2 regions of the Delftia sp. CH05 genome follow, and region 1 is predicted to be linked to the other one. Evidence: predicted binding sites of a transcription regulator. Region 1 holds the regulator's gene; the other holds the start of a gene.

Region 1 (15,375 bases):
TTGCGGCGCACCAGCAACGCCTCGGGAATGCCCCAGAGCGTGGCGAATCGGTGGTTGAAGGCGCGGATACGGCCATCGGGATCGCACACCAGGATGGCGTCGGCCGCCGACTCCAGCGTGGCGCGCAACTCGCCCAGCAGGCTTTCGAATTCGGCCTCGTGCAGCGCCTGCTCGCGCCGGTCCAGCATGCTGACCAGGAGCACCTCGCCGTCGAGCGCGCGCACGCGCATCTCCACGGGCGCCAGCTGGCCGTCGGCACGGCGCACCTCGGAAATGAACTGGGCGCCGGCCTGCCAGTTGAAGGGGTCGCTCCAGAACGCCTGCTGCTGCGGCGTGGCGGCCAGCACCTGCACGGGCAGTCCCACGGCGGCATCGGTCTCATAGCCGGTGACGGATTCGCTGGCGGCGTTGGCGCGCAGCACCTTCAGGCTGCGGGCATCGATCAGCCACAGCGCCTCCTGCAGTGCATCGAGCAGGCGGGGCCAGGCGCGGTTGAGCGCTTGCTTGTTCAAGACGCCACCTTCGGCGGATCCAATTCCACCGCCCGTTCAAAGTAATAGCAGACACGCCGGCGCGGCGACAGATAGTCCAGCGCGTCGCGCGGCAACTGCGCAGGAGCCACGCCCCGGCGTATGCCCAGCGCGGGAAACAGCTCCAGCGCCAGCACGGGCGCCTGGGCGGCCGGCACGCTGGCGTCATGGACCATCACCGAAGGCTTGAGCGGCCGCGATGCATTGACGGACATGACCATGGCATGGCGCCCATCGGTCAGCTCCACCACCGAACCTGGCGGGAACACGCCCATCATGCGGATGAAGCCATTGAGCACGGGCGCGGCGAACTTGTCGCGCAGCCGGCTGAACAGCATGGACAGCGCCTCGTGCGGCGTGTGCGGCGTCTGCGCATCGCCGGGATTGCACAGGCGGTCATAGGTGTTGACCAGGGCCAGGATCTGGCCCGTGAGCTCCATGTCCTCGGCCACCAGGCTCAGCGGGAATCCCGTGCCGTCGGCCCACTCATGGTGCTGTGCGATGGCGGTGGTGACCTGGGCCGACAGGCCCATGCGCATGGCGATGGCCACCGATTCACCCACATGGCGCTCGTAGCGGTCGCGCAGCGCGTCGGGCACGGAAGACTCCAGGGCCAGGCCGTGCATGCCTTCGGCGCCGGCCACCGGCTTGCCGGCATCGTGCAGCAGCGCCGCCAGGCCCAGGTCGCGCAGCAGCGCAGCCTCCAGGCCCAGGGCCCGGCCCAGCAGCAGGCCGAGCACGGTCACGTTGACGGCGTGCACGCTCTGGTTGCTGCCCACGCCATCGGACAGGAGGTGAATCGCCACGTCCTGCGGGCCGGCCAGTTCGGCCAGGCAGCCGTCGACCAGGGCTTCGGTGGGCATGCGCGCCTGCTCGGGCGCGCTGGCAAGGGTGGTTTCGATGGCCACATAGCCACGCTCCACCTTCTGAAAGCGCGCATTGCAGTCCTCCAGCCGGCCGCGCCAGTTGGGCACGGACAGCAGCAGCGGCGCTGCGGGTGCAGGTTCCTCGGCGGGTTCGGCTGCAGCGGCCGCCACAGCGGGCAGCGGCTGCGGCGGCGGAGTGCGCACCTCGGCCGGCCAGGCGTCGCTTTTGTGCGGAACGCAGCGCACCGCCTCCAGGCCCAGGGATTTCAGGGTCTGGATCTGTGCGCTGGAGGTGATCTTGAAGCTGCTGACCGGAAAGGGATGGTTCAGCCATCCAACATCGAGCTGGACAAACATGCCCGGACGGAGGTCTCGGATATCGATGAGGACGGAATGGTTCACGCGCGGCAACGGCCCCGAGGCTGAAGGAATCGGCAAATGTAAGCCGATGATTCGGGCATTATCTCCAGTTCTGAGGGCCTTGCAGGCAATCCGCGACCCTCAGGACCAAGTCTGTCCCCCGCTGTTGTTCATCGGCACCAGAGACTGGGCTTGTAGATCAGGTCCATCCACAGCGCCCATACGGCCACGCCCACCAGCATCAGGCCGGCCAGCCGCGTGCCCCATTCGGCACGCAGGCCGTTCAGGCGCTGGCGGCCCAGCCGCCACAGCCAGGGGCCGGCCACCAGCCACAGCCCGCTGCCCACGCCAAAGGCCGCCATGGCCGATGCGCCCTGCAAGGGGCCACCGCTGAGCGCGGCGACCAGCACGGCCGAATACAGCAGTCCGCAGGGCATGAGCGCCCAGGCATAGCCCGCCGCCAGCGTGCCGCCAGGGGCGGACACCCAGGGCTGCACGCGCCGCCAGGCGGCGCGGCCCGCAGACTCCAGCCAGGCGGGCTGGCGGGCCTGCACCATCATGGCCAGGCCCCAGGCCATCACGGCGACATGGGTCAGCGTCCAGAACGGCTGCAGCGCCGTGGTCTGGCTGGTGAGCCAGGACAGGCTTTCCATGGCCAGCGCCGAGGCAGCGCCCAGGCTGGCATAGCCGGCCAGCCGCCCGCTATGGAACAGCGCCGTGCGCAGCCACAGCCGGCTTTGCAGTCCATGGACGGCGACCACCTGCCCACCACCCTGTACCGTGCCCTGCCCCGCCCCGCCCGTGACCACGCCGCAGGGCGCGGCGCACATGGCAAGGCAATGGGGCCCGCCGACGAGCCCCATGATCAAAGCGGTCCAGAGCAGCGACAACAGCATGGGGCCTAGATGATCCTCGAAAACCGCGCCCGGTTCTTGTCGGCCTGCAGATATCGGTCAAACAGCATGGCCACGCCACGCACGAAGTACCAGCCCATGGGCGTGACCTGGAATCCCTCGTCGCTGATCTGCACCAGCCCCTTGGCCTGCAGGTCCTGAAGCGCCGCCAGCTCGGGGGCGAAGTACTCGCGAAAGCCCAGCAGCCAGGCCTGCTCCATGGGCTCGAACAGCACGGCGCCCTGGCACATGATGGCCATGATGACGGCGCGCCGCACCAGATCATCGCGCGACAGTGCCAGGCCGCGCACCACGGGCAGGTGGCCGGCGTCGATGGCGTCGTAGTACTCCTCCAGCGTCTTGGCGTTCTGGCTGTAGCTGGCCCCCACCTTGCCGATGGCCGACACGCCCAGCGCAATCAGGTCGCAGTCGGGCTGGGTGCTGTAGCCCTGGAAGTTGCGATGCAGCCGGCCCTGGCGCTTGGCCACGGCCAGCGCGTCCTCGGGCAAGGCGAAGTGGTCCATGCCGACGTAGACATAGCCGCCGTCCATGAAGGCCGCGATGGAGCGCGAGAGCATGGCCAGCTTGTCGGCGCCCTGGGGCAGGTCCTCGGCCGCGATGCGCCGCTGCGGCTTGAAGCGCTCGGGCAGGTGGGCATAGGCATAGAGCGCGATGCGGTCGGGCCGCAGCGCATTGACCTGGGCCAGCGTGCGCTCGAAGGACTCGGGCGTCTGCTTGGGCAGGCCGTAGATCAGGTCCACGTTGATGGAGGCAAAGCCCAGCTGCCGTGCCGCTGCCACCAGCGCGAACACCTGCTCGGCCGGCTGCACGCGGTGCACGGCGATCTGCACCTGTTCGTCGAAGTCCTGCACGCCGAAGCTCAGGCGGTTGAAGCCCAGTTCCTTGAGCACGGCCAGGCGTTCGACGCTGACGGTGCGCGGATCGACCTCGATGGAGTATTCGCCGCCCGGCTCCAGCTTGAAATGCTCGCGCAGCAGGGCCATCAGCGTGCGCAGTTCATCGTCCGAGAAGAAGGTGGGCGTGCCGCCGCCCAGGTGCAGCTGGCTGACGGCCTGGCCCTTGCCGCAATGGGCCGTGTGCAAGGCCATCTCGCGCGCCAGGTAGTCCAGGTAGACGGCCGCGCGATCGTGGTGGCGCGTCACGATCTTGTTGCAGGCGCAGTAGTAGCACAGCGACTCGCAGAACGGCACATGCACATACAGCGACAAAGGCATGGCCCGCGCTGCGGTACTCGATTTGCGGTGCTCAAGTGCCAGGATATAGTCTTCAGCACCGAAAGCCTCCACGAAACGATCGGCCGTGGGGAACGAGGTGTATCGGGGCCCCGGTACGTCGAAGCGACGCAGCAGCTCTGGGGTGACAGCGGTCATGGGTTTTTTCCTCTAATGTCGTCCACTGTGCCGCAGCCCATTGGCCGCGTCCTTGACTCATATCAAGAGTTGTTCGCGGCAGTGCTGCGACAATTTGATCCAACTCATCGCCATCCACGAGGTCACCGCCGGCGCACTGCTGCGCCGCTGATGTTTACTCCATGAACCTTCAGACCATCAAAGCATCCTGTTCCAATTGCAACCTGCGCGAGCTGTGCATGCCCATGGGCCTGGATGCCGAGCAGATGCAGCGCATCGACGACATCGTGGCCACGCGCCGCAAGGTCAAGCGCGGCGGCCTGCTGTTTCGCAACGGTGAGTCCTTCACCTCGCTGTACGCCATCCGCACGGGCTTCTTCAAGACCTGCGTGGCCACCGAGGACGGGCGCGACCAGGTCACGGGCTTTCAGATGGCCGGCGAGATCATCGGCCTGGATGGCATCGTCAACGACCACCACACCTGCGATGCGGTCGCGCTGGAAGACGCCGAGGTCTGCGTCATGCCCTTCGACAAGCTGGAGGACCTGTCGCGCGAGGTCACGGCCCTGCAAAACCATGTGCACAAGGTCATGAGCCGCGAGATCGTGCGCGAGCATGGCGTGATGCTGCTGCTGGGCAGCATGCGTGCCGAGGAGCGCCTGGCCGCCTTCGTGCTCAACCTGGTGCAGCGCCTGCACGCCCGGGGCTTTTCCAAGTCGGAACTGGTGCTGCGCATGACGCGCGAGGAAATCGGCAGCTACCTTGGCCTGAAGCTGGAGACGGTGAGCCGCACCTTCTCGAAGTTTGCCGAAGAAAACATCATCGAGGTGCGCCAGCGCCATCTGCGCATCCTGGACACGGACGCGCTCAAGCGCATCGTCAACAGCCAGCAGTGCCAGTGAGGCCGCAAGGCCCCGCCCCCCGGCAATGAACAAGGCCCGCTGTCGCGGGCCTTGTTCATTGCCATTGCAGTGCACGCAGGTTCAATCGCGCCCCAGGCCCTGCATGGCCAGATTTGGGTCCGGCTCGGAGACCACGCCGTCGTTGAGATCGTGCGTGGAGCGTCCCAGCATGGTGGTCATGAGGCTGGACAGCATGGTCACGCCCCAGAAGGCGAAGAAGGCCAGCGTGTAGATTCCCTGCCGCGACCAGCCCAGGTCGCCGAGCCAGTGCAGCTCCAGCGGGTCCACGAAGGCGAATACCAGCATCTCCATCACGGCGGCGGCCAGAAAGGCCGGCCAGGCAATCCACATCCAGCGTTGGGCCAACATCAGCGATCTCCTTGAGCTGTCGAGGGGTGGCTTTCATTGTGCGCGCCGCCCGCGCACCGTGCCAAGCCCTGCGCACCCTGCACTGCCTGTAGGAAACCCTTGGCCCTCGCGCATGCTGGAGATGCCATCCACCATGCAAAAAGGCCGCGACTGCGGCCTTGTGCACGGCATTTTCCTGCCTTCAGCGGTCCGTGGGATGGTCCTGCGCGGGCGTGGCCGCGTGGTTGCGGCCGGTGACCGCGGGCGCCAGGCTCTTGGGCACTTCGCGCACGCCATCGGCACGCTCGTTGATGGTGATGCCATTGCGGTAATAGTCAGGATCGATCACGGGATCGGCGCCATTGATCGCAATGACGGCCGTGACCACGCCAGCCACCACGACGGCGGCCGGGCCGGCCACCACGAGCCAGACATGGGCGAACTTCCACCAGGGCTTGCCGGCGTCCGGATGCGAAGGGGCCGTGGCGGGCGCGGAGACTGCGGGACTGGAAGACATGGATAACCTCTTTCTTTCAAACAGCCGGCGCAGCCTGGGCGGTGCCGGCCAGACATATCACCGGGGCACCAGGAAGACGGCCTTTTCGGACGCGCGTCCCGCGCCTGAATGCACGGCATCGATATCGAAGAATACGGTGTGCGAGCCCGGCTCGGCGGAACCGTAGGGAATCTGCAGCCGCGCCGCAATGCCGCGCGTCTCGGCCGGGCCGACCTCGACCTCCTGCTCGGACGCCAGCTCCAGCCCGTCGAGGCCATGGGCGCTGATGCGGTAGCGCTGGGCCTGCTCGGTGGCATTCATGATCTGCAGGCGGTAGACATTTTCCAGCTTGCCGCCCGCGACGATGCGCGACAGCGACGCCCGGTCGCGTATCACGTCGACCTTGACCGACTGGCGCAGCGCCAGGCTCACGATCATGGCCATGCTCAGGCCGATCAGCACGGCCGAGTAGACCAGCACGCGCGGACGGAAGATGCGGCGCAGCACCTGGGCCCGCCGCCACAGGCCGGCCATGGCGTTCTGCGTGGTCAGCCGGATGAGGCCGCGCGGATACTCCATCTTGTCCATGATGGAATTGCAGGCGTCTATGCACAGACCGCAGCCTATGCATTCGTACTGCAGGCCGTTGCGGATGTCGATGCCCACGGGGCAGACCTGCACGCACATCTTGCAGTCGATACAGTCGCCCAGGCCCTGGGCCTTGTAGTCCACCTTCTTGGTGCGAGGCGCGCGCGGCTCGCCCCGGCCCGTGTCGTAGCTGACGATCATGGTGTCGCGGTCGAACATGGCGCTCTGAAAGCGCGCATAGGGGCACATGTACTTGCAGACCTGCTCGCGCATGTAGCCGGCGTTGCCATAGGTGGCGAAGCCGTAGAACAGCACCCAGAAGACCTGCCAGCTGCCCTGCAGCGCCAGCAGCTCGCCGCCCAGCTCGCGGATGGGCACGAAGTAGCCCACGAAGGTGAAGCCGGTCCACAGGGCAATGGCAATCCACAGCAACTGCTTGAGCGACTTCTTCCAGAGCTTTTCAAAAGTCCAGCCGTTCTTGTCCAGGCGCATGCGCGCGCTGCGGTCGCCCTCGACCTTGCGCTCCACCCACATGAAGATTTCGGTGTAGACCGTCTGCGGGCAGGAAAAGCCGCACCACAGGCGACCGGCCACGGCCGTGAACAGGAACAGCGCCAGCGCCGAGATGATCAGCAGGCCCGCCAGGTAGATGAAATCCTGCGGGTACAGCACCAGCCCGAACAGGTAAAAGCGCCGCGCACCCAGGTCGAACAGCACCATCTGGCGCTGCCCCCATTCCAGCCAGGGCAGGCCATAGAAAACCAGTTGGGTGAGAAACACCAGAGCCCATCGCCAGCGTGCGAAGACACCGCTGATGGAGCGCGGGTAGACCTTCTTCTCGGACTCGAACATCGACACCAGCTGGCCCGGGTCCGGGTCGGCAGGCGTGATCGGAATGACTTTGCGGGGAGGCTTCCCGGCATCATCCCCGTTCTCGGGCTTCATGGTGGGTTCCTTGGTTTTTTGGAATATCTGAAAACTCAAAAGGCAAAAAGGCGGCGCCGCAGCGCCGCCCCCTGTCCTTATTGACGGACTGCGCCGTCTTTGTGCGACATGCCCCAGACATAGGAGGCAAGCACCGCGATCTGCGCCTCGGTCAGCTTGTCCTTCTGGGCAGGCATCTCGTTGTGCTTGCCGTTGTTGATCATGGCCGTGATGGCGCCCTCGCCCCAGCCGTGCAGCCAGATGTCATCGGTCAGGTTGGGCGCGCCCAGGGCCTGGTTGCCCTTGCCGTCCATGCCATGGCAGGCGGCGCAGGCCGTGAACTTGGACTTGCCCAGCGAAGCCTTGAGCGAGTCGTGCGGGCTGCCCGACAGGCTCAGCACATAGTGCGAGAGGTTGCGCACATCATCGGGCGTGCCGACGGCAGCGGCCATGGGCGGCATGATGCCGATGCGGCCCGCCGTGATGGTTTCCCTGATCTTGTCGGGCGTGCCGCCATGCAGCCAGTCGCCATCGGTCAGGTTGGGGAAGCTCTTGCCGCCGCGTGCATCCGAGCCGTGGCACTGCGCGCAGTTGTTCATGAACAGGCGCTCGCCGATGGCCATGGCCTGGGGGTCCTTGGCCATGTCTTCGGTGCTCATGCTCGTGAACTTGGCGTACAACGGCTCCAGGTCCGCGCGGGCCTTGGCCATCTCGTTTTCATAGGCGCCCAGCTGCGTCCAGCCCAGCTTGCCCGCGAACGAGCCCAGGCCCGGATAGGCCGCCAGGTAGGCGAAGCCGAACACCGAGGTGATGATGAACAGCCACATCCACCACTTGGGCATGGGGTTGTTCAGCTCGCGCAGGTCCTCGTCCCAGACGTGGCCCGTGGTGTTGTCGGCCGAGGGGACCACCTTCTTGCGTGCGGTGAGATACAGCAGCAGCAGGCAGCCGATGATGCCGCCCAGCGTGATCGCCGTGACATAGATCGACCAGAAGTTGTTTACGAAATCGCTCATGGGAAGTTCTCGTTCTGGTGGAGGGACTCAGTCTTGCTCGAACGGCAGCTGGGCGGCCTCTTCGAAACGGGCCTGGTTGCGGCGGGCGAACGCCCACCACCAGATACCGATGAAGCAGGCCAGAGAGGCCAGCGTGGCCACGATGCGCATGGTGGTGATGTCCATGTCGCTCTCCTTTACTTGACCGAACGGCCCAGCACCTGCAGGTAGGCGATGACGGCGTCCATTTCCGTCTTGCCCTTGACCTGCTCGGCGGCGCCGCTGATTTCCTCGTCGCTGTAGGGCACGCCCACCTTGCGCAGCGCGCTCATGTGCTGGGCGACCACGGTGTCATCCACCTTGTTCTTCTCCAGCCAGGAGTAGGCAGGCATGTTGGACTCGGGCACCACGTCGCGCGGGTTGTTCAGGTGGATGCGGTGCCATTCGTCGCTGTACTTGCCGCCCACGCGGTGCAGGTCGGGACCCGTGCGCTTGGAACCCCACTGGAAGGGGTGGTCGTAGACGAACTCGCCAGCCACCGAGTAGTGGCCGTAGCGCATGGTCTCGGCGCGGAAGGGGCGGATCATCTGCGAGTGGCAGTTGTAGCAGCCCTCGCGCAGGTAGACGTCGCGGCCCATCAGCTGCAGCGGCGTGTAGGGCTTGAGGCCCGCCACCGCTTCCGTGGTCGACTTCTGGAAGAACAGCGGAACGATTTCCACCAGGCCGCCGACGGCGACCACCAGCAGGGTCAGCACGATCAGCAGGAAATTGTTGGTTTCCACCTTCTCGTGGGAAAAGCTCTTGGGAGCGCTATGGTTGTGATCGGACATGAGTAATGCTCCTAGACGCTCAGGCGTGGGCCACGACGGCAGGCACGGCCACCTTCACGGAACGGCCGGAGATCGCGGTCTTCCAGGTGTTCCACAGCATGACCAGCATGCCACCCAGGTACAGCAGGCCACCGGCCACGCGGATCACGTAGAACGGATAGCTGGCCTTGACGCTTTCGACGAAGGTGTAGGTCAGCGTGCCATCGGGATTGACGGCGCGCCACATCAGGCCCTGCATCACACCGGCGATCCACATCGCGGCGATGTACAGCACGATGCCGATGGTGGCCATCCAGAAGTGCAGCTCGATGGCGCCCACCGAGTGCATCTTGGTCTTGCCGAACAGGCGCGGGATCAGGTAGTACAGCGAGCCCATGGTGATCAGGCCCACCCAGCCCAGGGCGCCCGAGTGAACGTGGCCCACGGTCCAGTCCGTGTAGTGCGACAGCGCGTTGACGGTCTTGATGGACATCATCGGACCTTCGAACGTGGACATGCCGTAGAACGACAGCGACACGATCAGGAAGCGCAGGATGGGGTCGTCGCGCAGCTTGTGCCATGCGCCCGACAGCGTCATCACGCCGTTGATCATGCCGCCCCAGCTGGGAGCCAGCAGGATCAGCGAGAACACCATGCCCACGGACTGCGTCCAGTCGGGCAGCGCGGTGTAGTGCAGGTGGTGAGGACCCGCCCACATGTAGGTGAAGATCAGCGCCCAGAAGTGGACGATGGACAGGCGGTAGCTGTAGACTGGACGGCCAGCCTGCTTGGGAATGAAGTAATACATCATGCCCAGGAAGCCTGCGGTCAGGAAGAAGCCCACGGCGTTATGGCCGTACCACCACTGCACCATGGCGTCCTGCACGCCGGCGTAAGCCGAGTAGCTCTTCATCCAGCCGGCCGGAATGGCCGCGCTGTTGACGATGTGCAGCAGCGCCACGGCGATGATGAAGGCGCCGAAGAACCAGTTGGCAACATAGATGTGACGGACCTTGCGGATGCCGATGGTTCCGAAGAACACGATGGCATACGAGACCCAGGTCACGGCGATCAGCAGGTCGATCGGCCACTCCAGCTCGGCGTACTCCTTGCCCTGGGTGTAGCCCAGCGGCAGGCTGATCGCGGCGGCGAGAATGACGATCTGCCAGCCCCAGAAGGTCAGGCTGGCCAGCTTGGGCATGAACAGCCGCGTCTGGCAGGTGCGCTGCACCACGTAGTAGCTGGTTGCGAACAGCGCCGATCCGCCAAAGGCAAAGATCACGGCGTTCGTGTGCAGCGGACGCAGGCGTCCGTAGCTCAGCCATGGAATGCCGAAGTTGAGTTCCGGCCAGGCCAGCTGCGAGGCGATCAACACCCCGACAGCCATGCCCACCACTCCCCAGACGACGGCCATGATAGAGAACTGCCTTACGACGGTATCGTCGTAATAGACAGCGTTGTTATTTGAACTATCCATCGTGCACCCCTTAGATTGCTATCAAAGTGTTACTTTCTTCGCTGTCGGGCGTGTTGACCCACGTCAATCGTCCCGAAGAATGCGTTCGCCCTCTTGTTCCACGCTCTCGAATTGCCCGCGATAGACGGCCCACCACAGGGCCGCGAGGATGGCGAGCACAAGCACCACCGACAGCGGGATCAGTAAATAGAGAATGTCCATAGTCAGAACCTCCCCACCGTTGCGGTGGAGCCCGTCGGCATGGTGACGGACGCTGCGGGCGCAGCAGGCGTGCCCGTGTGATTCGTCAAGGCCAGTGGAAGGCTGCGCGCAAGGCGCGCGGCGTTGAGCACCACCAGCAGCGAACTCAGTGCCATTCCCAGGCCGGCCACCCAGGCAGGCATGAAGCCCGCCAGGGCCAGTGGAATCGACACCGCGTTGTAAGCGGCAGCCCAGGCCATGTTCTGGCGCACCACCTGCAGTGTGCGGCGCGACAACAGACATGCCTGGAGCACCAGTTCCAGGCTGTCGCCCAGAACAACGAAATCTGCGCGCGATTGTGCCAGCGGCACTGCTCTACCAAAAGCAAAAGAGACATGCGCTCCAGCTAAAACTGGGCCGTCGTTGAGGCCGTCGCCCACCATGGCCACATGGTGGCCGGCTGCCTGCGCCTGCTGCAGCCGCTCCAGCTTGTCCTGCGGGCTGCAGCCGCCGTGGGCCTGGGTGATGCCCACGCGCGCCGCCATGGCGCGTGCGGCGTCCTCGCGGTCGCCGGACAGCAGCATCACGGCGATGCCCTGCTTGCCGAGCGCCTGCACGACGGCGGCGGCCTCGGGCCGCACGTCCTCGCTGAGTACAAAACGCGCCAGCGTATGCCAGCCCTGTTCGGTCTGCTCGGCCAGCAACACGCCCTGCACGGGCTGCTCGCCCGCCACGCCCGCATGCAGGGCCGATCCCAGGCGCAGATGGCGGCGTTCGCCCGGGCCCTGCACCCAGGCGTCCAGGCCCAGGCCTGCCACTTCCTGCATGGTGTCCAGCTTCCAGTGCGTCGCGGCATGGGCGCCAGCCTGCGCGATGGCGCGCGAGGCCGGGTGCATGGACTGGCGCGCCAGCAGCGCCGCCAGCGCCAGCACCTCGTCGGCATCCTCGCCGCGCGCAGGCTCGAACGAGGACAGCGCCAGGCCGTCGCGTGTGAGCGTGCCGGTCTTGTCGAACACCAGGGTGTCCACGGCGGCCAGCGCTTCCAGGCCCTGCAGGTTGCGCACCAGCACGCCGCTGCGCGCCAGCGTGCCGGCGGCCGTGAGCATGGCCACGGGCGTGGCCAGCGACAGCGCGCAGGGGCAGGTGACGATGAGCACGGCCACGGCCACCATCATGGCCTTGCCGGGATCGGTGGGCCACCACCAGATGGCAGCGCCCAGCGCGGCCATCAGCACCACGACCAGGAAGGGCCGCGCCACCTTGTCGGCCAGCTGGGCCAGGCGCGGCTTTTGCAGCGAGGCGCTTTCCATGAGACCCACGATCTGGGCGAAGCGCGTGTCGGCCCCCACGCCGTCCACGCGCACATCGACCACGGCGTCCAGGTTGTAGCTGCCGGCCGTGACGCTGTCGCCCTCGGCACGCAGCACGGGCGTGGACTCGCCCGTGAGCAGGGCCTCGTCGGCATGGGTGCGGCCGCGCACGATGGTGCCGTCGGCCGGGAAGGCCTCGCCGCTGAGCACGCGCACCAGGTCGCCGGCACGCAGGCGGCGCGTGGCCACGCGCTCGAAATGGCCGGCTGCGTTCTCGCGCAGCACGGCATCGGGCAGGCGGTTCATCACGGCTTCCAGCGCACCGGCCGTGCGGTCGCGCAGCCGCAGCTCCAGCCAGCGGCCGGACAGCAGGAAGAAGACGAACATGGTCAGCGAGTCGTAGAAGACTTCCTCGCCGAAGGGCCCCGAAGGATCGAAGGTGCCCAGCGAGCTGATCACGAAGGTGATCAGCATGCCCAGCGCCACGGGCAGGTCCATGCTCACGCGGCGCTGGCGTATGTCGCGCAGCGCGCTGGAGAAAAAGGGTCCGCAGCAAAACAGCACCACGGGCAGCGAGATGACCCAGGAGGCCCAGCGCAGCAACGTCTCCATCTCCTGCGACAGGTCGCCGGGGCGGGCCACGTAGGCGGGCCACGCATACATCATCACCTGCATCATGCAAAAGCCGGCCACCAGCCAGCGCCACAGCGCACGGCGGCTTTCGGCCTGGCGGCGCTCGCGCGCAAAGGCATCGCGCGCAGGAAGCGCCTGGTAGCCGGCGCGCCGCACGGCCTCCATCCACTGGGACGGAAGCACCTGCTCGTGGCGCCAGGTGACTCGCGCGCGGCGCGTGGCTGCGCTGACTTCGGCCTTCTCCACCCCGGGCACGGCCCGCAGCGCATCCTCGATGGTCAGCGCGCATGCGGCACAGTGCATGCCCTCCAGAACGACGTGCGAATCCCAGGCAGGGAAATCGGTGGGTTCTTTGGAAGGGTCGGCGGGAGTTGCGGGGCCTGCGGGCCGTCCGAACGAACTCCACTCCTGCGGATCATCCAGCAGCCGGGCCGTGGCCTGCTGCGAGGGCGAGAGACCTGAATCAGGCGCCGCCACCGCCGCCTCGTTGGATGGGGCTGCAATGGTGTGGGGCATGGTTCTTAGCGTAATCGGGGGGCATGATAAGCGTATTGACATTAATCAACCGTTAACTCATGGTTGGGTCTATGCTGACTTCGTCCCACCCATCAGCACACACGAAAGGAGCACGCATGTACAACCGCATCCTGATCGCCACCGACGGTTCCGAGCTTTCCGACAAGGCCGTGGACAGCGGCCTGGGCCTTGCCGCCTTGTGCGGCGCCAGCGTGATCGTCGTCAAGGTGGTCCAGCACTACCCGCGCAGCTACTTCGAAGGCGGCGAAACCGTGGATCTCAAGCAGATCGAACGCATCGAAGGCCAGTGGACGGCCAACGCGCAGACCGTGCTGGATGCCATCCACGCCAAGGGCCAGGCGCTCAAGGTCCACGTGACCACGGAGATCGTCAAGTCCGACCTGGTGGCCGAAAGCGTGATCGACGTGGCCAAGCGCCGCGACTGCGACCTCATCGTCATGGCCTCGCACGGCCGCAAGGGCCTGCAGCGCCTGCTGCTGGGCAGCGAGACGCAGCACGTGCTCACGCACACCCACATTCCCGTGCTGGTACTGCGCTGAAGGGTAGCGGCAGCTTCGGCTTTCGCTGCACAAAAAAAGGCATCGGCGGCGCCGATGCCTTTTGCTTTTTCAATCAGGCCAGGGCGCGACCCGCGCCTTGGCGACCACTCAGGCGAACAACTGCTTGTGCTGGTCGCGCAGGAGATTCTTCTGCACCTTGCCCATGGTGTTGCGCGGCAGCTCCTGCACCACGAAGCAGCGCTTGGGAATCTTGAAATTGGCCAGCTGGCTCTTGAGCGCATCGACCACCGCCTGGGGCTCGAGCGAAGCGCCAGGACGCGGCACCACCACCACCACGCCCACCTCGCCGAAGTCGGGGTGCGGCACGCCGACCAGGGCGCTTTCGGCCACGCCGGGCAGCTCGTTGATGAAGCCTTCGATCTCGGCCGGATAGACGTTGTAGCCGCCCGAGATGATCAGGTCCTTGCTGCGGCCCACGATGCTGACATAGCCCCGCTCGTCGAGCTTGCCCACGTCGCCCGTGCGGAACCAGCCATCGGCCGTGAACTCCTCGGCCGTCTTCTCGGGCATGCGCCAGTAGCCCTTGAACACATTGGGGCCGCGCACCTGGATGTTGCCGATCTCGCCCACGGCCACCGGCTGGCCTGCGTCGTCCACGATGCGCACGCCCACGCCGGGCAGCGCAAAGCCCACGGTGCCGGCGCGGCGCTCGGACTGGCCGCCGTTGCGGCCATCGGCACGGTAGGGGTTGGAGGTCAGCATGATGGTCTCGCTCATGCCGTAGCGCTCCAGGATGACGTGGCCGGTGCGCTCCTGCCAGTCGCGGTGCGTCTCCACCAGCATGGGTGCCGAGCCCGAGATGAACAGCCGCATGTGGGCCGCCGCCTCGCGCGTGAGCCGCGCATCGGCCAGCATGCGCACGTAGAGCGTGGGCACGCCCATGAAGACGGTGGCGTCACGCATGCGCGAGATCACCGTGCCGGGTTCGAACCTGGCCAGCCAGATCATGGGACTGCCGTTGAGCAGCGCGCCATGGATGGCCACGAACAGGCCATGCACATGGAAGATGGGCAGCGCGTGGATGAGCACGTCGCCGTCCTGCCAGCCCCAGTAGTCCTTGAGCGTCTCGGCGTTGGACAGCATGTTGCCGTGCGTGAGCATCGCCCCCTTGCTGCGGCCCGTGGTGCCGCTGGTGTAGAGGATGGCGGCCAGGTCGTCCTCGCCGCGCTCCACCACCTCATGCTCGTCGCCATGGTGGGCGGCGCGCTCCAGCAGCGTGCCGCTGCGGTCGTCGCCCAGGGTGTAGACATGGGCCACGCCCGAGGTGAAGGCGATCTTGGACACCCAGCCGAAATTGGCCGGAGTGCAGACCACGACGGCGGGCTCGGCATTGCCCACGAAGTACTCGATCTCGGCGGCCTGGTAGGCGGTGTTCAGCGGCAGAAAGACATGGCCGCTGCGCAGCGTGGCCAGGTAGAGCATCAGCGCTTCCACCGATTTGTCCACCTGTACGGCGATGCGGCTGGCGGGCGGCAGCTGCAGCGACTGCAGCAGGTTGGCCATGCGCGCGCTGCCACGGTCCAGGTCGGCCCAGCTGTAGAACAGGCTGGCGCCGTCAGCGCCTATGGCCTCTACGGCCCACTTTTGCAGATCCTGG
Region 2 (15,375 bases), on a different contig from region 1:
CGAGGCGCGGTAGGCGCCGCCATCGGCCGACAGACGGGCCTCGCCGATGTCGGCGCCCTCGCCCAGCAGCGCGCGCCAGCGCGCCAGGCTGGCCCGCAGGTCATGCACGGCCACGTGCAGCCGGGCCACGCCGGTGGCGCCGTTGGCATGCACGCGCGCATCGCCCTCAGGCACGCGCAGGGCGCGCGGCGTGAGGTCGCCGCAGAGAAAGGGCAGGTCCTGGCTGCGGGCGCGTGCGTTGCGCCAGCGCAGCTGCGCGCCGTCGGGGCGCAGGCGGCCGCCTTCGTAGGGCGCCTCGTAGTCCAGCCCGCGCGCCTGGGCGGCGGAAACCACGGCGCCGGTCTCGGTGGGCAGCAGCGCGAAATCGACAATGCCCTCGCCATGGCGCTGCAGCTGCTGCCACCAGCGTTCCTCGGGCGCGGGCGCCCGCCAGGCGATGAGCTCGAAGTAGGCGCCGTCGGCAAACACCACCAGGGCGTTGTGCGTGGAGCGGCCCGGATGCTCGCCGCCGCGCAGCACGTTGAAGCCCAGCGCGGTGTAGTCGGCAATGGTGCGTTCCAGGTCCTGGACCGCGATGACGATGTGGTCGAGTGGCAGGGTCATGGCAGGGGTGCTTTCCGCACGGTGTTCAGGCCGCCAGGCGCGCGGCGGCGCTGGAGTCGGTATGGCGCACTTCGGCGCGGATGTTCTGCGGATTGCGCAGCAGGTTGAGGATGGGGCAGGTGCGCTCCACGGCCTCGAACAGCGCATCGATCTCGGCGCGGCTGGCCGGCGAGTCGATGTGCACGGTGTAGCCGATCTCATGCGGCCAGATGGGCGTGGCCTCGTGGCCGGGCCTGCCGCCGCGCGGGTCGATGATGCCCGTGACCTCGACCTCCAGGCTCTCCACGGGCACCTGGCGCTCGGCCGCCTGGATCAGAAAGATGTGGGTGACGCAGGTGCCCAGCACGCCCAGCTGCAGCTCGGGCGAGCTGGGGCCGAGGTTGTAGCCCGCGAAGTCGGGTGGGCTGTCGCTGATGACCTGGTGCTCGCGGATGCGCAGGCGGCGCACGCCGCTGCGGCCCTCGGCGCGCACATGGGCCTTGAGGTGGGCGGGCTGGGCCGTGCCGGCCGCGACGGCGGCGCTGCGGGCGAGCACGGCGGCGCGTTTTTCGGCGAGGTATTCGTTGAGATGGCTCATGGACTGGCTTTCGGTGAAGAAGTACCAGCCCATTGTTGGGACCGCCGCATGCGCGGCAAACAAACGAATCCGTCTGCGCTTATGCACTGGGCAGATATGCGGTGCCCCCATCCCTTAGTCGTTTTCCAAATAACGATGCAACTCGATATATGAGCGCAAATATTTGCCATCGATAGCATGAAAAACATGGAGCCGGTCCTGTGGCCGGCAGTCTTGTTTTTCAGCGCCCCAGCGGCGGCGAGGTACGAACGTGTTTTCCCAATCGAAGGCGGGTCAGGCGGCATGGAAGGCCGCGATAGCGGTATTGGCGGGCAGCAGCCTGCTGCTGGCGGCGTGCTCCAGGCACGCCGATACGGCCCAGGCAGGCGCGGCTGCTGGCCCCGTGGAAGGCGGCACCCTGGTCTACCTGGAGCAGCAGGCCCATACCAACCTCTATCCGCCGGCCGGGGGCTTCTATCCCAACGGCGGCGTGCTCAACCAGATCACCGACAAGCTGACCTACCAGGACCCGAAGACGCTGGAGATCCAGCCCTGGATCGCCGAGTCCTGGACCGTGAATGCCGACGCCACCGAGTACCGCTTCAAGCTGCGCCCCGGCGTGACCTTCTCCGACGGCACGCCGCTGGACGCAGCGGCCGTGGCGCGCAACTTCGACACCTATGGCCTGGGCAACAAGGCGCTCAAGCAGCCCGTGTCCGAGGTGATCAACAACTACGAGCGCAGCGAAGTGGTCGATCCGCTGACGGTGAAGTTCTTCTTCAGGAAGCCTTCGCCGGGCTTCCTGCAGGGCACTTCGGTGATCGGTTCGGGCCTGGTCTCGCCGGCCACGCTGGACCGCCCCTTCGAGGAGCTGGGCGACGCCACGCGCATCATCGGCTCCGGCCCCTTCGTGGTGGCCAGCGAGACGCTGGGCAAGGAGCTGGTGCTCAAGGTGCGCAAGGACTACGCCTGGGGTCCCGCCAAGCTGGCCCACCAGGGCCGCGCGCGGCTGGACGAGGTGAAGTTCATCGTCACGCCCGAGGACAGCGTGCGCATCGGCGCGCTGCTGGCCGGCCAGGCCGGGCTGATCCGCCAGATCCAGGCCTATGACGAAAAGCGCGTCGAGGACCAGAAGTTCAGCATCTACGCCCCGCCCACGCGCGGCGTGAACAACAGCGTGGCCATCCGCCCCGACAACGCCCTGGTGGCCGACCTCAGGGTGCGCCAGGCCCTGCTGCATGGCACCAACGCCAAGGAGATCGTGGAGACGCTGTTCTCGCCGCGCTATCCGCAGGCGCGCTCGGTGATTGCCTCCACGGCGGCCGGCTTCGTGGACCTGTCGGCCAAGCTGGCCTATGACGAGGCCAAGGCGAAACAGCTGCTGGACGAGGCCGGCTGGACGCTGGGCGCCAACGGCCTGCGCCAGAAGGACGGCCGCGATTTCGTGCTCTCCACCTACGAGTCCCTGCCCCAGCCGCAGAACAAGGAGACGCTGCAGCTGGTGGCCCAGCAGTGGGCCCGCCTGGGCATCAAGCTCAACGTGCTGTCGGGCGACGCGGGCAGCCGCGCGGTGGACACGCTGGACCCCGACAAGACCGGCGTGCTGCCCGGCATGGTGGGCCGCGCCGATCCCGACGTGATCAAGAGCAACTACTACCCGACCAACCGCAACGTGCTGCTGCAAAAGGGCGGCGTGAGCCAGAAGGTCAAGTCCTTCGAGGACGCCAGGCTCAACGGCCTGTTCGACGCCATCGCGGCCGAGACCGATGCCGCCAGGCGCCTGGCGCTGGCCGGCGAGGTGCAGAACTACCTGATCGACCAGGCCTATGTGATCCCCATCTTCGAGGAACCCCAGGCCTTTGCGGGCGCAGGCTGGGTGCGCGACGTGGGCTTCGAGGCCGTGGGCCGGCCCAGCTTCTACAGCACCTGGCTGGCCAGGCGCTGACCGGATCGCTCCCTGAGGAACCACTTCCATGCCGCGCCGCTATCTGCTCAGCCGCATCGCCCAGGCCGCCCTGGTGCTGTGGGCGGCCTTCACGGTCTCGTTCATCCTGCTACAGCTGCTGCCGGGCGATGCCGTGCTGATCAAGTTCCTGAACCCCGAGCTGGGCCTGGGCCCGCAGGAGATTGCCGACATCCGCGCCGCCTACGGCTCGGACCAGCCCGTGTGGCAGCAGTACCTGCACACGCTGGGCCAGTTCCTCACGGGCCATTTCGGCTATTCGCTGCAGGCCGGCGTGCCGGTGAGCCAGGGCCTGGCCACCAGCCTGCCGCCCACGCTCAAGCTCGCGGCTCTGGGCTTTGCCGCAGCCGCGCTGCTGGCCGTGGCGCTGGCGGCGGCTGCCAGCCTGGCGCCCTTTGTCTGGCTGCGCAACGCGCTGTATTCGCTGCCTTCGGTCTTTGTCTCGGTGCCCGTGTTCTGGCTGGGGATCATGCTGATCCAGGTGGTGTCGTTCCGCCTGGGCTGGATCGCCGTGATCAATCCCGGCCCCTGGGAAGGACTGGTGCTGCCCACGCTGACCCTGGCCGTACCGATCTCGGCGCCGCTGGCCCAGGTGCTGCTGCGCAATATCGACGCCGTGCTGGCCCAGCCCTTCGTGGCCGTGGCACGGGCCAAGGGCGCCTCGCGCCGCTGGGTGCTGCTGCGCCATGTGGCACGCAATGCCCTGCTGCCCACGCTGACCATTGCCGGCGTGCTGTTCGGCGAGCTGCTGGCCGGCGCCGTGGTGACGGAGGCCGTGTTCGGCCTCAATGGCCTGGGCACGCTGACCCAGCAGGCCGTGGGCAACCAGGACACGGCCGTGCTCCAGGCCGTGGTGGTCGTCTCGGCCGCCGCCTTCGTACTCATCAACCTCGCCGTGGATCTGCTGTACCCGCTGCTCGATCCGCGCCTGCGCCATTCCGTGGAGAACCGGCCATGAACACTGCCGTCTCAAGCGCTCTTTCCCCGGCCCTGGATGCCCAGGCCGCGCCCGCCACTCCTACTCCCATTCCCATTCCCACGGCGCTGCCAGCGTCGTCCCTGGCCCCTGCGCCAGCCGCCCCGCGCCGCAGCTTCGCCTTGCCGGCCCGCCTGCAATCCCTGAAGCGCCTGCCGCCCACGCTGGCCCTGGCCTGGCTGGTGATTGCCGTGGCCGCGCTGTGGGCGCTGGCGCCCGGCTGGTTTGCCCACCAGAACCCGATCGCGGGCCAGGCCGGCCAGCAGCTGCTGGCGCCCAGCGCCGCGCACTGGCTGGGCACGGACGCGCTGGGGCGCGACCTGTGGGCGCGCGTGGTGCATGGCGCCGTGCATTCGCTGTCGGGCGCCTTCGTGGCCGTGGGCGTGGGACTGGCCGTGGGCACGCTGATCGGCCTGCTGGCCGGGGCCACGGGCGGGCGCACGGAAGATGCGCTGATGCGCCTGGTCGATGTGCTGCTGGCCGTGCCTTCGCTGCTGCTGTCGCTGACCATCATCATCGTGCTGGGCTTTGGCACCATCAACGCGGCCATTGCCGTGGGCGTGGTCTCGGTGGCCAGCTTCGCGCGCCTGGTGCGCTCGGAGGTGGTGCGCGTGCGCCGCTCCGACTACGTGGAGGCCGCCTTTGGCAGCGGCGGGCGCTTTGCCGCCGTGCTGTGGCGCCATGTGCTGCCCAACTCGCTGACCTCGGTCATCGCCATGGCGGCGCTGCAGTTCGGCTCGGCGATCCTTGCGATTTCCACGCTGGGTTTTCTGGGCTACGGCGCGCCGCCGCCCACGCCCGAATGGAGGCTGCTGATCGCCGAAGGCCGCAACTACATCGCCACCGCCTGGTGGCTGACCACGGCGCCGGGCCTGATCGTGGTGGCCGTGGTGCTGGCGGCCAACCGCATCGCCACGGCCTTCGCACGGAGGCCTGCATGAGCGCCGCCATCGAGGAACGCATCCACGCCGCACCAGCGGTGGCAACCACCGCCCCCGTGCTCGAAGTGCAGGACCTGGCCGTGGCCTACCGCGATGCCGCAGGCCAGGCACAGCGCGTGGTGCACGGCGTGTCGTTTTCCGTGGCGCCGGGCGAGGTGGTGGCCCTGGTCGGCGAATCGGGCTCGGGCAAGACCACCACGGCCCAGGCCGTGATCGGCCTTTTGGCCGACAACGGCCACCGCGAGCACGGCAGCATCCGCCTGCAGGGCACCGAGGCGTCGGAGTGGCCGGCCGCACGCTGGAACGCCATCCGCGGCCGCGTGGTCAGCCTGGTGCCGCAGGACCCCACCATGTCGCTGAACCCCGTGCGCACGGTGGGCGACCAGGTGGGCGAGATCCTGCGCATCCACGGACTGCGCGACCGCACGGCCGTGCAGGCGCGCGTGCTGGAGCTGCTGGCCCGCGTGGGGCTGTCCCAGCCCGCGCTGCGCGCACGCCAGTATCCGCACGAGCTGTCGGGCGGCATGCGCCAGCGCGTGCTGATCGCCATCGCCATCGCGCTGCGGCCCGCCCTCATCATTGCCGACGAGCCCACCAGCGCGCTGGACGTGACCGTGCAGCGGCGCATCCTGGACCTGATCGACGCGCTGCGCCGCGAGACCGGCACGGCCGTGCTGCTGGTCACGCATGACCTGGGCGTGGCGGCCGACCGTTCGCACCGCCTGGTCGTCATGCAGAGCGGCCGCATCCAGGAGCAGGGCCCCACGCTGGAGCTGCTGCGCAATCCGCAAAGCGCCTATACGCGGCGGCTGCTGGCCGATGCGCCTTCGCTGGCGCCCGCGCCGCGCCGCACGCCCAGGCCCGCCACCGCCGATGACTGGGCCATCGAGGTCGAGGACCTGGTGCACGAGTTCGCGGCGCCAGGCCATGCCTAGGCCCACGGGCGCGGCATCTTCCGCGCCGTGGACGGCGTGTCGCTGCGCGTGCGCCGGGGCAGCACGCATGCCATCGTGGGCGAGTCGGGCTCGGGCAAGACCACCACCATCCGCGCCATCGTGGGCCTGGGCCGGCCCACGGCGGGCCGCATCCGCATCGAAGGCACCGAGGTCACGGGCCTGCGCGGCGAGGCCCTGCGCCAGCTGCGCCGCCGCGTGCAGCTGGTCTACCAGAATCCGTTCAGTTCGCTGGACCCGCGCCAGAGCGTGTTCGACATCATCGAGGAGCCCCTGCTGAACTTCGACCCGCTGCCGGCCGATGAGCGCCGCCGGCGCGTGCACGACATGCTGGAGCGCGTGGGCCTGCCGGCCGCCGTGCTGCCGCGACGCCCGCATGCGCTGTCGGGCGGCCAGCGCCAGCGCGTGGCGATTGCGCGCGCCCTGGTGCTGCAGCCGCAGGTGCTGGTGCTGGACGAGGCCGTATCGGCCCTGGACGTGACGGTGCAGGCGCAGATCCTCGCCCTGCTCGCCCAGCTGCAGCAGGACCTGGGGCTGACCTATCTCTTCATCTCGCACGACCTTGCCGTGGTGCGCCAGATTGCCGACACGGTATCGGTGCTGCGCGCGGGCCGGGTGGTGGACGCGGGCAGCGTGGAGGAGGTGTTCCAGCGCCCCACCAGCGACTACACGCGTGAACTCATGGACGCCATTCCCGGCAAAAGGAGCATTGATTTTGTCCCTCACCCCGCCTGATACCAACCGTGGCCACGGCTCCCGCACCGGCCCGCGCCTGGGCTTCTTCAGCCGCCTGCTCGACGATGCGCCGGCCGGCGAGCGCTACCGCCTAGTGGCCGAGCAGATCGCCCATGCCGAGGCCCAGGGCTTCGACTCGGCCTGGGTAGCCCAGCACCATTTCCATGAAAGCGAGGGCGGCCTGCCCTCGCCCTTCGTCTTCCTGGCCCATGTGGCGGCGCGCACGCGGCGCATCCGCATCGGAACGGGCGTGATCACGCTGCCGCTGGAAAACGCGCTGCGCGTGGCCGAGGACGCGGCCGTGCTGGACCTGCTGACCGGCGGCCGCCTGGAGGTGGGCCTGGGCACGGGCGGCACGGCCGAATCCTTCGAGGCCTTTGGCGTGCAGGGCGCCGAGCGCGGCGCCGTCTTCGCGCGCAACTTCGGCGTGCTGCAGGACGCCTGGGCCGGGCGCACGCTGGCCGGTGGCGTCCACCTGTACCCGGCCGCGCCGCAGCTGCTGGAGCGCGTCTGGCAGGCCACGTTCTCGGCCGAGGGCGGCGCGCGGGCCGGGGCCAACGGCGACGGCCTGATGCTGTCGCGCACCCAGCCACGGCCCGAAGGCGCGCCGCTGGCCACGCTGTCCGAGATCCAGAACCCCATCATCGACGCCTACCTCGCCCGCCTGCCCGCGGGGCGGGCGCCGCGCATCCTGGGCTCGCGCACGCTGTTCGTGGCCGACCGCCGAGACGATGCGCTGCGCTGGGCCGAGGCCGGCCTGCGCCGCGTGGCCCGGCGCCATGCCGCCCAGCCCTCGCAGTGGGCGGCCCGCGTCGATCCGCAGGCGCCGCTGGCCGATCTCATCGCCGCCTACGACGTGCATGTGGGCACGCCCGACGAGGTCATCGCCTCGCTGCGCGCCGACACGGCGCTGGCGCGCGTGAGCGACATCGTCTTCCAGGTGCATTCCATCGACCCGCCGCACGACGCCATCCTGCGCTCCATCGAGCTGACGGCCGCCCACGTGGCACCAGCCCTGGGCTGGCGCCGTGCAGATCTGCAGGCCCCCTCTTCCCTCCCCGCAGCCCGGGCCGGACTGCTGCAAGCCGCATGACCATGAACACCACCGTACAGCCCCGTTTTCCGGACGACGTCATCGACCACCTCGCCGGCATCACCCCCGGCAGCGCCCTGGACCGCGTGCGCCGCCACCGCACCGAGGCGCGCACGCAGGCCCAGCAGAGTTTTGCCGCCCTGTTCACGCCCGCCGAGCCCGTGCCCGGCACGGTCTCGCTGCGCGAGCGGCTGGCCCTGGCCGCCTTCACGGCCGGGCTGCATGGCGAGCCGCGCAGCGCCGCCTTCTATGCGAAGGCACTGGCGGCCGAAGATGCGGAACTGGCTGCCGCCGTGGCATCCGAAGTCGTGCGGGGCCGTGCACAAAGCCTTCAGCCCGGCAGCGGCCCGCACGGGCCGTACGGCCGCTACCCGGCAGGCCCGCTGAGCCGCGAAGACCAGAGCGGCCCCGCCTATGCCGTGGACCCGGCCCATGCCGCGCTGCTGGGCGCGCGCCTGGCCGCGGCGCTGGCGCATGCGCACCTGCTGACCTACCACCCGCGCGACGCCAGCGCCGGGGCCCTGCAGGCGCTGCAACAGGCGGGCTGGAGCGAGACGGACATCGTCATCCTGTCCCAGCTGGCGTCCTTCCTGTCCTTCCAGATCCGCGTGGTGGCGGGGCTGCGCGTGCTGGCTGCACGCCCCGCGCCCCCGGCCGCCCATCAACCCACCACCCTGCAAGCCCAGCCATGACCTCAACGAACTCCGCCGCTCCCCAGGTCTTCACCCAGGAACAGCTCGACTGGCTGCCATGGATTGAGCCGCTGGACGAAAGCGAGCTGACCGAACGCCACCATGCAGGCCTGGTCGATGCCTCACGCGCGCAGTCGCCCTACTTCCGCCTGCTGGCGCGCGACCCCGACACGCTGGGCGCACGCACGCGCACCGACAAGGACATCTTCTACAACCCCGACGCCGGCCTGCCGCGTGCCGAGCGGGAGCTGGCGGCCGCTGCCACCTCGCGCGCCAATGGCTGCATCTACTGCGCCTCGGTCCATGCGCGCTTTGCCACGCACTTCTCGCGCCGGGGCGGCGACGTGCAGCGCCTGCTCGACGAGGGTCCGGGCACGGACCTGGGGCCGCGCTGGAACGCCATCGTCACGGCGGCCGTGGCGCTGACCCAGACGCCGCCTGCGCTGGAGCCCGCCCACATCGATGCGCTGCGCGCCGCCGGCCTGGACGATGCCGCCATCTCCGATGTGCTGCACGGCACGGCCTTCTTCAACTGGGCCAACCGGCTCATGCTGTCGCTGGGCGAGCCACGGACCACCGCATGAGGGCTTTCGCCCTCACCACAGGCCCAGCAGCTTCCACCAGGCGCTGCCGACCACGGCAAAGACCAGCAGCTCGATCACGCACATGGCCGCGCCCACGCGCCACCAGTTGCCCAGCGTGACATAGCCGCTTCCGAAGATGATGGGCGAAGTGCCGGTGGCGTAGTGGGTCAGCGTCATCATGATGGCCGAGCCGGCCGTCATCATCAGCATGAAGGGCACGACATAGTCGGCAGGAATCAGCTGGGCGCCCACGGTCAGGAAGGCCAGCATCATGGCGCTGATGTGGGCCGTGGTGCTGGCGAACAGGTAATGCGAGAACACGAACACGCCCACCAGGATGGCCGCCACCGGCAGCCAGTCCAGGCCGCTGGCGACGATGGCGTTCTTCATGCCCACCGCGAACCAGGACACCACGCCCAGCTTGTTGAGCTGCTCGGCCAGCATGACCAGGGCGCCGAACCACACCAGCGTGTCCCAGGCGCTTTTCTCGGACAGCACGTCATCCCAGTCGATGGTGCCCGTGATGATCAGCACGAACAGGCCCAGGAAGGCGACCACCGTCGGGTCCAGCGTGAAGGCAGGCCCGAACAGCATCTGCGGCACGTTGGCCCACAGCAGCAGCATCAGGCCGAAGGTGCCCAGCATCACGCGCTCCTTGCCCGACAGCGGCCCCATGCGTGCCATCTCGCTGCGCGCGTACTCCACGGCATTGGGCGTGGCCTTGAGTTCGGGAGGCGACAGAAGGTAGATCACCAGCGGCATCAGCAGCAGGCACAGCAGGCCCGGCAGCAGCATGTACAGCGCCCAGGTGGTCCAGCTCAGGTGCAGCGCCTGGCCCGTGGCCTTGGCCACGAAGTCCACCACCAGCGGATTGGGCGCCGTGGCGGTCAGGAACATGGCCGACGTGATGGGATTGGCGTGGTAGTTGACCAGGGCCAGGTAGGTGCCCACCTTGCCCTGCGTACCCTTGGCCGGGTCCGAATCGAAGGCATTGGCGATGGACTTCATGATGGGGTGCACGATACCGCCGCCGCGCGCCGTGTTGCTGGGCGTGAACGGTGCCAGCACCAGCTCGCAGATCGCCAGGCCGTAGCCGATGCCGATGGTCCGCTTGCCCAGCAGCGCGATGAACATCAGTCCGATGCGGTTGCCCAGCCCCGTCTTCTTGAGGCCGCGCGAGATCAGGATGGCCACCACGATCAGCCAGATCAGCGGGCTGGAAAAGCTGCTCAGCGCATCGGTGACTGCGCCCTTGGACGAGCCAGACGTGACCTGGGACAGCGAGACGATCACGATGGCCATCAAGGCCATCACGCCAATGGGCATGACCTTGAGGATGATGGCCACGATGGTGGTCAGGAAAATGGCCACCAGCTGCCAGGCCTTGGGCGTCAGCCCCTCGGGCACGGGCACCAGCAGCAGCCCGAACAGCACGGCGGTGGCGATCAGCGCCGGCACCAGCCGGAACGGCACGGCCGACTTGAAGTAGCGGAACAGCGAGGCAATCTTCTCGAGCATGTGGATCCTTTGCGTTGCCGGAGCGGCGCCGAGAGAGCATGGCCTGCCGGGAGCAAAAGCCCACCAGCCTGCACGGGCACTGGCGGCCGCGCCGCATGACTGACATCATGATGCAGTGCAGCATGAGCCCGGCTTCCAGCGGGCGCCTGCGCCACCGAAGTTTGACAGGCATCAAGGCCGGGCCAGTAAACCTGGCGACCCAGGCCACCGAGCCCCGCTCACATGACAGCATCCCCAGACCGGGTGCCTTTCGCCCCGGTGTACCCATGCAGTGAAAAAAGGAGAAAAGCCGACATGCCAGCCAACCGATTCTTGCCCGAGGAATGGGAATGCCGGCTCCAGGAAATCGACCTGGAGATCGCCCGCCACGCCGTCATCTGCAAGATCCCGCTGCTGCAGGCCGGCGTGGTGGAGCGCGTGCTGGCCGATGACGCCAGCGTCTGCGGCGGCGACCACGAGGCCGCTTTCAAGACCCTGCGCGGCCTCTTGTACATGCACTACACCGAGCTGCTGCACATCAGCGAGGTGCTCAGCCCCGATGCCGCCCAGGAAATCGCCCACCGCGTGCGCCTGCGGCTGGGCCAGCGCATCGGCAACCAGCTGGGCGGCTGATGCCGGGCTGTCTGCCTGGCCTTTGCCCTGGCGCGAGGGCATGAAAAAAGGGCTACGACAGTTGTCGTAGCCCTTTTTAATTTGGTTGCGCGAGAAGGATTTGAACCTCCGACCTTTGGGTTATGAGCCCAACGAGCTACCAGACTGCTCCATCGCGCGGTATTCCAAAATTATAGCAGATTATTCAGCTGCCTTGGCTTCGGCGGCGCCTTCTTCAGCGCGCTCGACCAGTTCCACGAAGGCCATGGGGGCGTTGTCGCCCACGCGGAAGCCCATCTTCAGGATACGGGTGTAGCCACCAGGACGCTTTGCGAAGCGGGGGCCCAGCTCGTTGAAGAGCTTGGTCACGCTGTCGCGGTCGCGCAGGCGGTCGAATGCCAGGCGGCGGTTGGCAACGGTGTCGACCTTGGCCAGGGTGATCATGGGCTCGATCACGCGGCGCAGTTCCTTGGCCTTGGGAACGGTGGTCTTGATGGCTTCGTGCTCGATGAGCGAATTCATCATGTTCTTCAGCATCGCCAGGCGGTGCGAAGAGGTGCGATTGAGTTTGCGGAGGCCGTGACCGTGACGCATGGTGCTTTATTCCTAAAATATGTAATTAGGGCTTGCGCAAACAAGGATGCAAGCCTGGACCCGTTACCGGATCTGCAGCTTGCCTCAACCGAATTTGCGCAAGTTGTTGATTAATTCGTGCAGCCGTATCAGGTACTGCCCGAGGCACTGAGGCTCTCCAAAAAGGAGAGCCTGCAATTATAGTGCTTAGCGCTTTTCCAGGCCAGCAGGCGGCCAGTTCTCGAGCTTCATGCCCAGCGTCAGACCGCGGGAAGCCAGGACTTCCTTGATCTCGTTGAGCGACTTGCGACCCAGGTTGGGGGTCTTGAGCAGCTCGTTTTCGGTACGCTGGATCAGGTCGCCGATGTAGTAGATGTTCTCTGCCTTGAGGCAGTTGGCCGAACGCACGGTGAGTTCCAGCTCGTCCACGGGACGCAGCAAGATGGGATCAAAGGCGGTTGCGGCACCACGGCCACCGGCCGGAGCATCGAAGACGCTGGCGATATCGCCGCCGTCCAGCTGAGCGAACACGGCGAGCTGTTCCACCAGGATCTTGGCGGAGGCGCGCACGGCGTCCTCGGCAGTGATCGCACCATTGGTTTCGATCTCCACCACCAGCTTGTCGAGGTCGGTGCGTTGTTCAACGCGGGCCGATTCGACGGCGTAGCTCACGCGCTTGACGGGCGAGAACGAAGCGTCCAGCACGATACGGCCGATCGACTTCGTGGACTCGTCGCCATAGCGGCGCACATTGCCGGGCACATAGCCGCGGCCCTTCTCGACCTTGATCTGCATGTCCAGCTTGCCGCCTTGCGACAGGTTGGCGATGACATGATCAGGGTTGATGATTTCCACGTCGTGGGGCGTCTGGATGTCGCGCGCCGTCACGACGCCTTCGCCATCCTTGCGCAGGGAGAGCGTGACCTCGTCGCGGTTGTGCAGCTTGAACACCACACCCTTGAGGTTCAGCAGGATGTTGACCACATCTTCCTGGACACCGTCAATGGACGAGTACTCGTGCAACACACCAGCAATCGTCACTTCCGTCGCTGCGTAACCCACCATGGACGAGAGCAGGACACGGCGCAGGGCATTGCCCAGCGTATGGCCGTAGCCACGCTCAAACGGCTCCAGAACAACTTTGGCGCGATTGTGGCCAAGCTGCTCGACATTGATCGTCTTGGGCTTCAGCAAATTGGTTTGCATGCAGACTTCCTCTCAATACCCCCGGCTCGTTACACCGGTAAGGCTGGTGAAGCACCCCAGCGCGATGCCTCGCGGCTGGGGGACGGTTTTACAGAAATGTCGCTGCGCGGAATTAACGCGAGTACAACTCAACGATCAGGGATTCGTTGATGTCTGCACCGAACTCGTCGCGGTCAGGCGACTTCTTGAACGTGCCTTCAGCCTTGTCGGCCGACACTTCCACCCATGCGGGGAAACCGACTTGACCAGCCAGTTGCAGGGCTTCGACGATGCGGGCCTGCTTCTTGGACTTTTCACGCACGGCGACCACGTCACCCACCTTCACCATGTAGGAAGGGATGTTGACGGATTGGCCGTTGACCGTGATGGCCTTGTGCGACACCAGCTGACGCGCTTCCGAGCGGGTCGAGCCGAAGCCCATGCGGTACACCACGTTGTCCAGACGCGACTCCAGCAGCGACAGCAGATTGGCACCGGTGTTGCCCTTCTTCTTGTCGGCGGCTTCGAAGTAGCGGCGGAATTGCTTTTCCAGCACGCCGTACATGCGCTTGACCTTCTGCTTTTCGCGCAGCTGCAGGCCGAAGTCGGAAGTACGCTGACCGGAAGTGCGGCCGTGCTGGCCGGGCTTGGTGTCGAACTTGGACTTGTCGGCGATCGAGCGACGTGCGCTCTTCAGGAACAGGTCAGTGCCTTCACGGCGGGAGAGTTTGGCCTTGGGGCCGATATAGCGTGCCACTTGATTTCCTTTGTGTCATCTGCCGTGCACAAGCACGGGAGCCGCCCGCGATGTTACACATCTGGGCGGCGGTGGGCTTGGTGAAAAAGCTTAGATACGACGGCGCTTTTGAGGGCGGCAGCCGTTGTGGGGAACCGGCGTCACGTCCGCGATGGAAGTGATGCGGATGCCCAGGGCGCCCAGGGCGCGAACCGAGGATTCACGGCCGGGACCGGGACCCTTGATTTCGACGTCCAGGTTCTTGATGCCCTGTTCGATGGCAGCACGACCAGCCACTTCCGAAGCCACCTGGGCAGCGAAGGGAGTCGACTTGCGCGAACCCTTGAAGCCCTGGCCACCCGACGAGGCCCACGACAGAGCGTTGCCTTGGCGGTCGGTGATGGTGATGATCGTGTTGTTGAACGAAGCGTGCACGTGGGCAATGCCGTCCGAAATGTTCTTACGGACTTTCTTGCGAACGCGCTGTGCAGCGTTGTTTGCGGGAGACTTAGCCATAGTGATCTTTCAATCTCTTTATTTCTTCAAAGCCGCGGCACCCTTGCGCGGACCCTTGCGGGTACGTGCATTCGTGCGGGTACGCTGACCACGCATGGGCAGGCCACGACGATGACGGAAACCGCGATAGCAACCGATGTCCATCAAACGCTTGATGTTCATCGTTGTTTCGCGACGCAGATCACCTTCCAGCGTCAGGGAAGTCAGCTGATCGCGGATCTTTTCCAGATCACCGTCAGTCAGTTCCTTGATTTTCTTGGAATATGCGATGCCAGCGGCTTCGCAGATCTTGCGTGCAGTGGTGCGACCGATCCCATAGATAGCGGTCAGGCCGATTTCAGCGTGCTGATGCGGCGGGATGTTAATGCCAGCGATACGTGCCATTATTCGTCCTCAAACTTTCCTATCAACCCTGGCGCTGCTTGTGGCGCTGGTCCGTGCAGATCACTCGCACCACACCCTTGCGGCGGATGATCTTGCAGTTACGGCAGATTTTTTTGACCGAAGCCGAAACTCTCATTTCATTCTCCTAAAACTCTACATCCGTTACGGCCTATCGACCGGGAAACATGCCCGCGATGGATAGATCGAATGGGCGTCTACTAACTCTTACTGGACCCGCCGGCACCGCCGGCCAGGCCCATCACTTAGTTCAATTGCCAAGTGTCGCTTTGAAGTTCGCCTTTTTGAGGAGCGATTCGTACTGTTGCGACATCATGTAGTTCTGCACCTGGGCCATGAAGTCCATGGTCACCACCACAATAATCAGCAGTGATGTACCACCGAAGTAGAACGGGACGTTGTACTTCAGGATCAGGAACTCGGGCAACAAGCACACGAATGTGATGTACACCGCACCAGCCAGGGTCAGGCGAACCAGGATCTTGTCAATGTAGCGGGCCGTCTGGTCACCGGGACGGATCCCGGGGATGAAGGCACCACTCTTCTTCAGGTTGTCGGCGGTTTCCCGGCTGTTGAACACCAGGGCCGTGTAGAAGAAGCAGAAGAAGATGATGGCGGTGGCGTAGAGCATCACATAGATCGGCTGACCGGGGGTCAGCGTGCTAGCAATGTCCTTCAGCCAGCGCATGGATTCCCCTGCACTGAACCAGTTCACAACGGTCGCCGGCAGCAAGATGATCGAGGAAGCGAAGATGGGA

The links. The regulator FNR, encoded in region 1, switches genes on or off when oxygen is low (the NO sensors DNR and NnrR bind a similar motif). The targets are predictions, from matches to a motif close to TTGATNNNNATCAA.
Region 2: the regulator FNR is predicted to act here: its motif matches at 10,776-10,789, upstream of GRX31_RS03950 (DASS family sodium-coupled anion symporter).

The regions. Positions count from the first base shown of each region.
Region 1 is NZ_WUMG01000045.1:10,365-25,739, forward strand. It holds gene GRX31_RS24770 (bifunctional diguanylate cyclase/phosphodiesterase) at 1-512, opposite strand, end outside; gene GRX31_RS24775 (HD-GYP domain-containing protein) at 509-1,753, opposite strand; gene GRX31_RS24780 (sulfite exporter TauE/SafE family protein) at 1,927-2,652, opposite strand; gene hemN (oxygen-independent coproporphyrinogen III oxidase) at 2,658-4,040, opposite strand; gene fnr (fumarate/nitrate reduction transcriptional regulator Fnr) at 4,202-4,921, shown strand; gene GRX31_RS24795 (hypothetical protein) at 5,003-5,290, opposite strand; gene GRX31_RS24800 (FixH family protein) at 5,472-5,786, opposite strand; gene ccoG (cytochrome c oxidase accessory protein CcoG) at 5,844-7,298, opposite strand; gene ccoP (cytochrome-c oxidase, cbb3-type subunit III) at 7,376-8,293, opposite strand; gene GRX31_RS24815 (cbb3-type cytochrome oxidase subunit 3) at 8,321-8,458, opposite strand; gene ccoO (cytochrome-c oxidase, cbb3-type subunit II) at 8,470-9,102, opposite strand; gene ccoN (cytochrome-c oxidase, cbb3-type subunit I) at 9,122-10,558, opposite strand; gene ccoS (cbb3-type cytochrome oxidase assembly protein CcoS) at 10,622-10,759, opposite strand; gene GRX31_RS24835 (heavy metal translocating P-type ATPase) at 10,762-13,197, opposite strand; gene GRX31_RS24840 (universal stress protein) at 13,314-13,757, shown strand; gene GRX31_RS24845 (malonate--CoA ligase) at 13,866-15,375, opposite strand, start outside.
Region 2 is NZ_WUMG01000003.1:76,433-91,807, reverse strand. It holds gene GRX31_RS03995 (VOC family protein) at 1-603, opposite strand, end outside; gene GRX31_RS03990 (OsmC family protein) at 629-1,213, opposite strand; gene GRX31_RS03985 (TIGR04028 family ABC transporter substrate-binding protein) at 1,431-3,104, shown strand; gene GRX31_RS03980 (ABC transporter permease) at 3,133-4,080, shown strand; gene GRX31_RS03975 (ABC transporter permease) at 4,077-5,039, shown strand; partial or broken gene GRX31_RS03970 (dipeptide ABC transporter ATP-binding protein) at 5,036-6,727, shown strand; gene GRX31_RS03965 (putative FMN-dependent luciferase-like monooxygenase) at 6,708-7,820, shown strand; gene GRX31_RS03960 (CMD domain protein) at 7,817-8,512, shown strand; gene GRX31_RS03955 (alkylhydroperoxidase domain protein) at 8,509-9,096, shown strand; gene GRX31_RS03950 (DASS family sodium-coupled anion symporter) at 9,109-10,614, opposite strand; gene GRX31_RS03945 (hypothetical protein) at 10,909-11,226, shown strand; tRNA gene GRX31_RS03940 (tRNA-Met) at 11,309-11,385, opposite strand; gene rplQ (50S ribosomal protein L17) at 11,407-11,799, opposite strand; gene GRX31_RS03930 (DNA-directed RNA polymerase subunit alpha) at 11,986-12,984, opposite strand; gene rpsD (30S ribosomal protein S4) at 13,097-13,720, opposite strand; gene rpsK (30S ribosomal protein S11) at 13,811-14,215, opposite strand; gene rpsM (30S ribosomal protein S13) at 14,234-14,599, opposite strand; gene rpmJ (50S ribosomal protein L36) at 14,622-14,735, opposite strand; gene secY (preprotein translocase subunit SecY) at 14,868-15,375, opposite strand, start outside.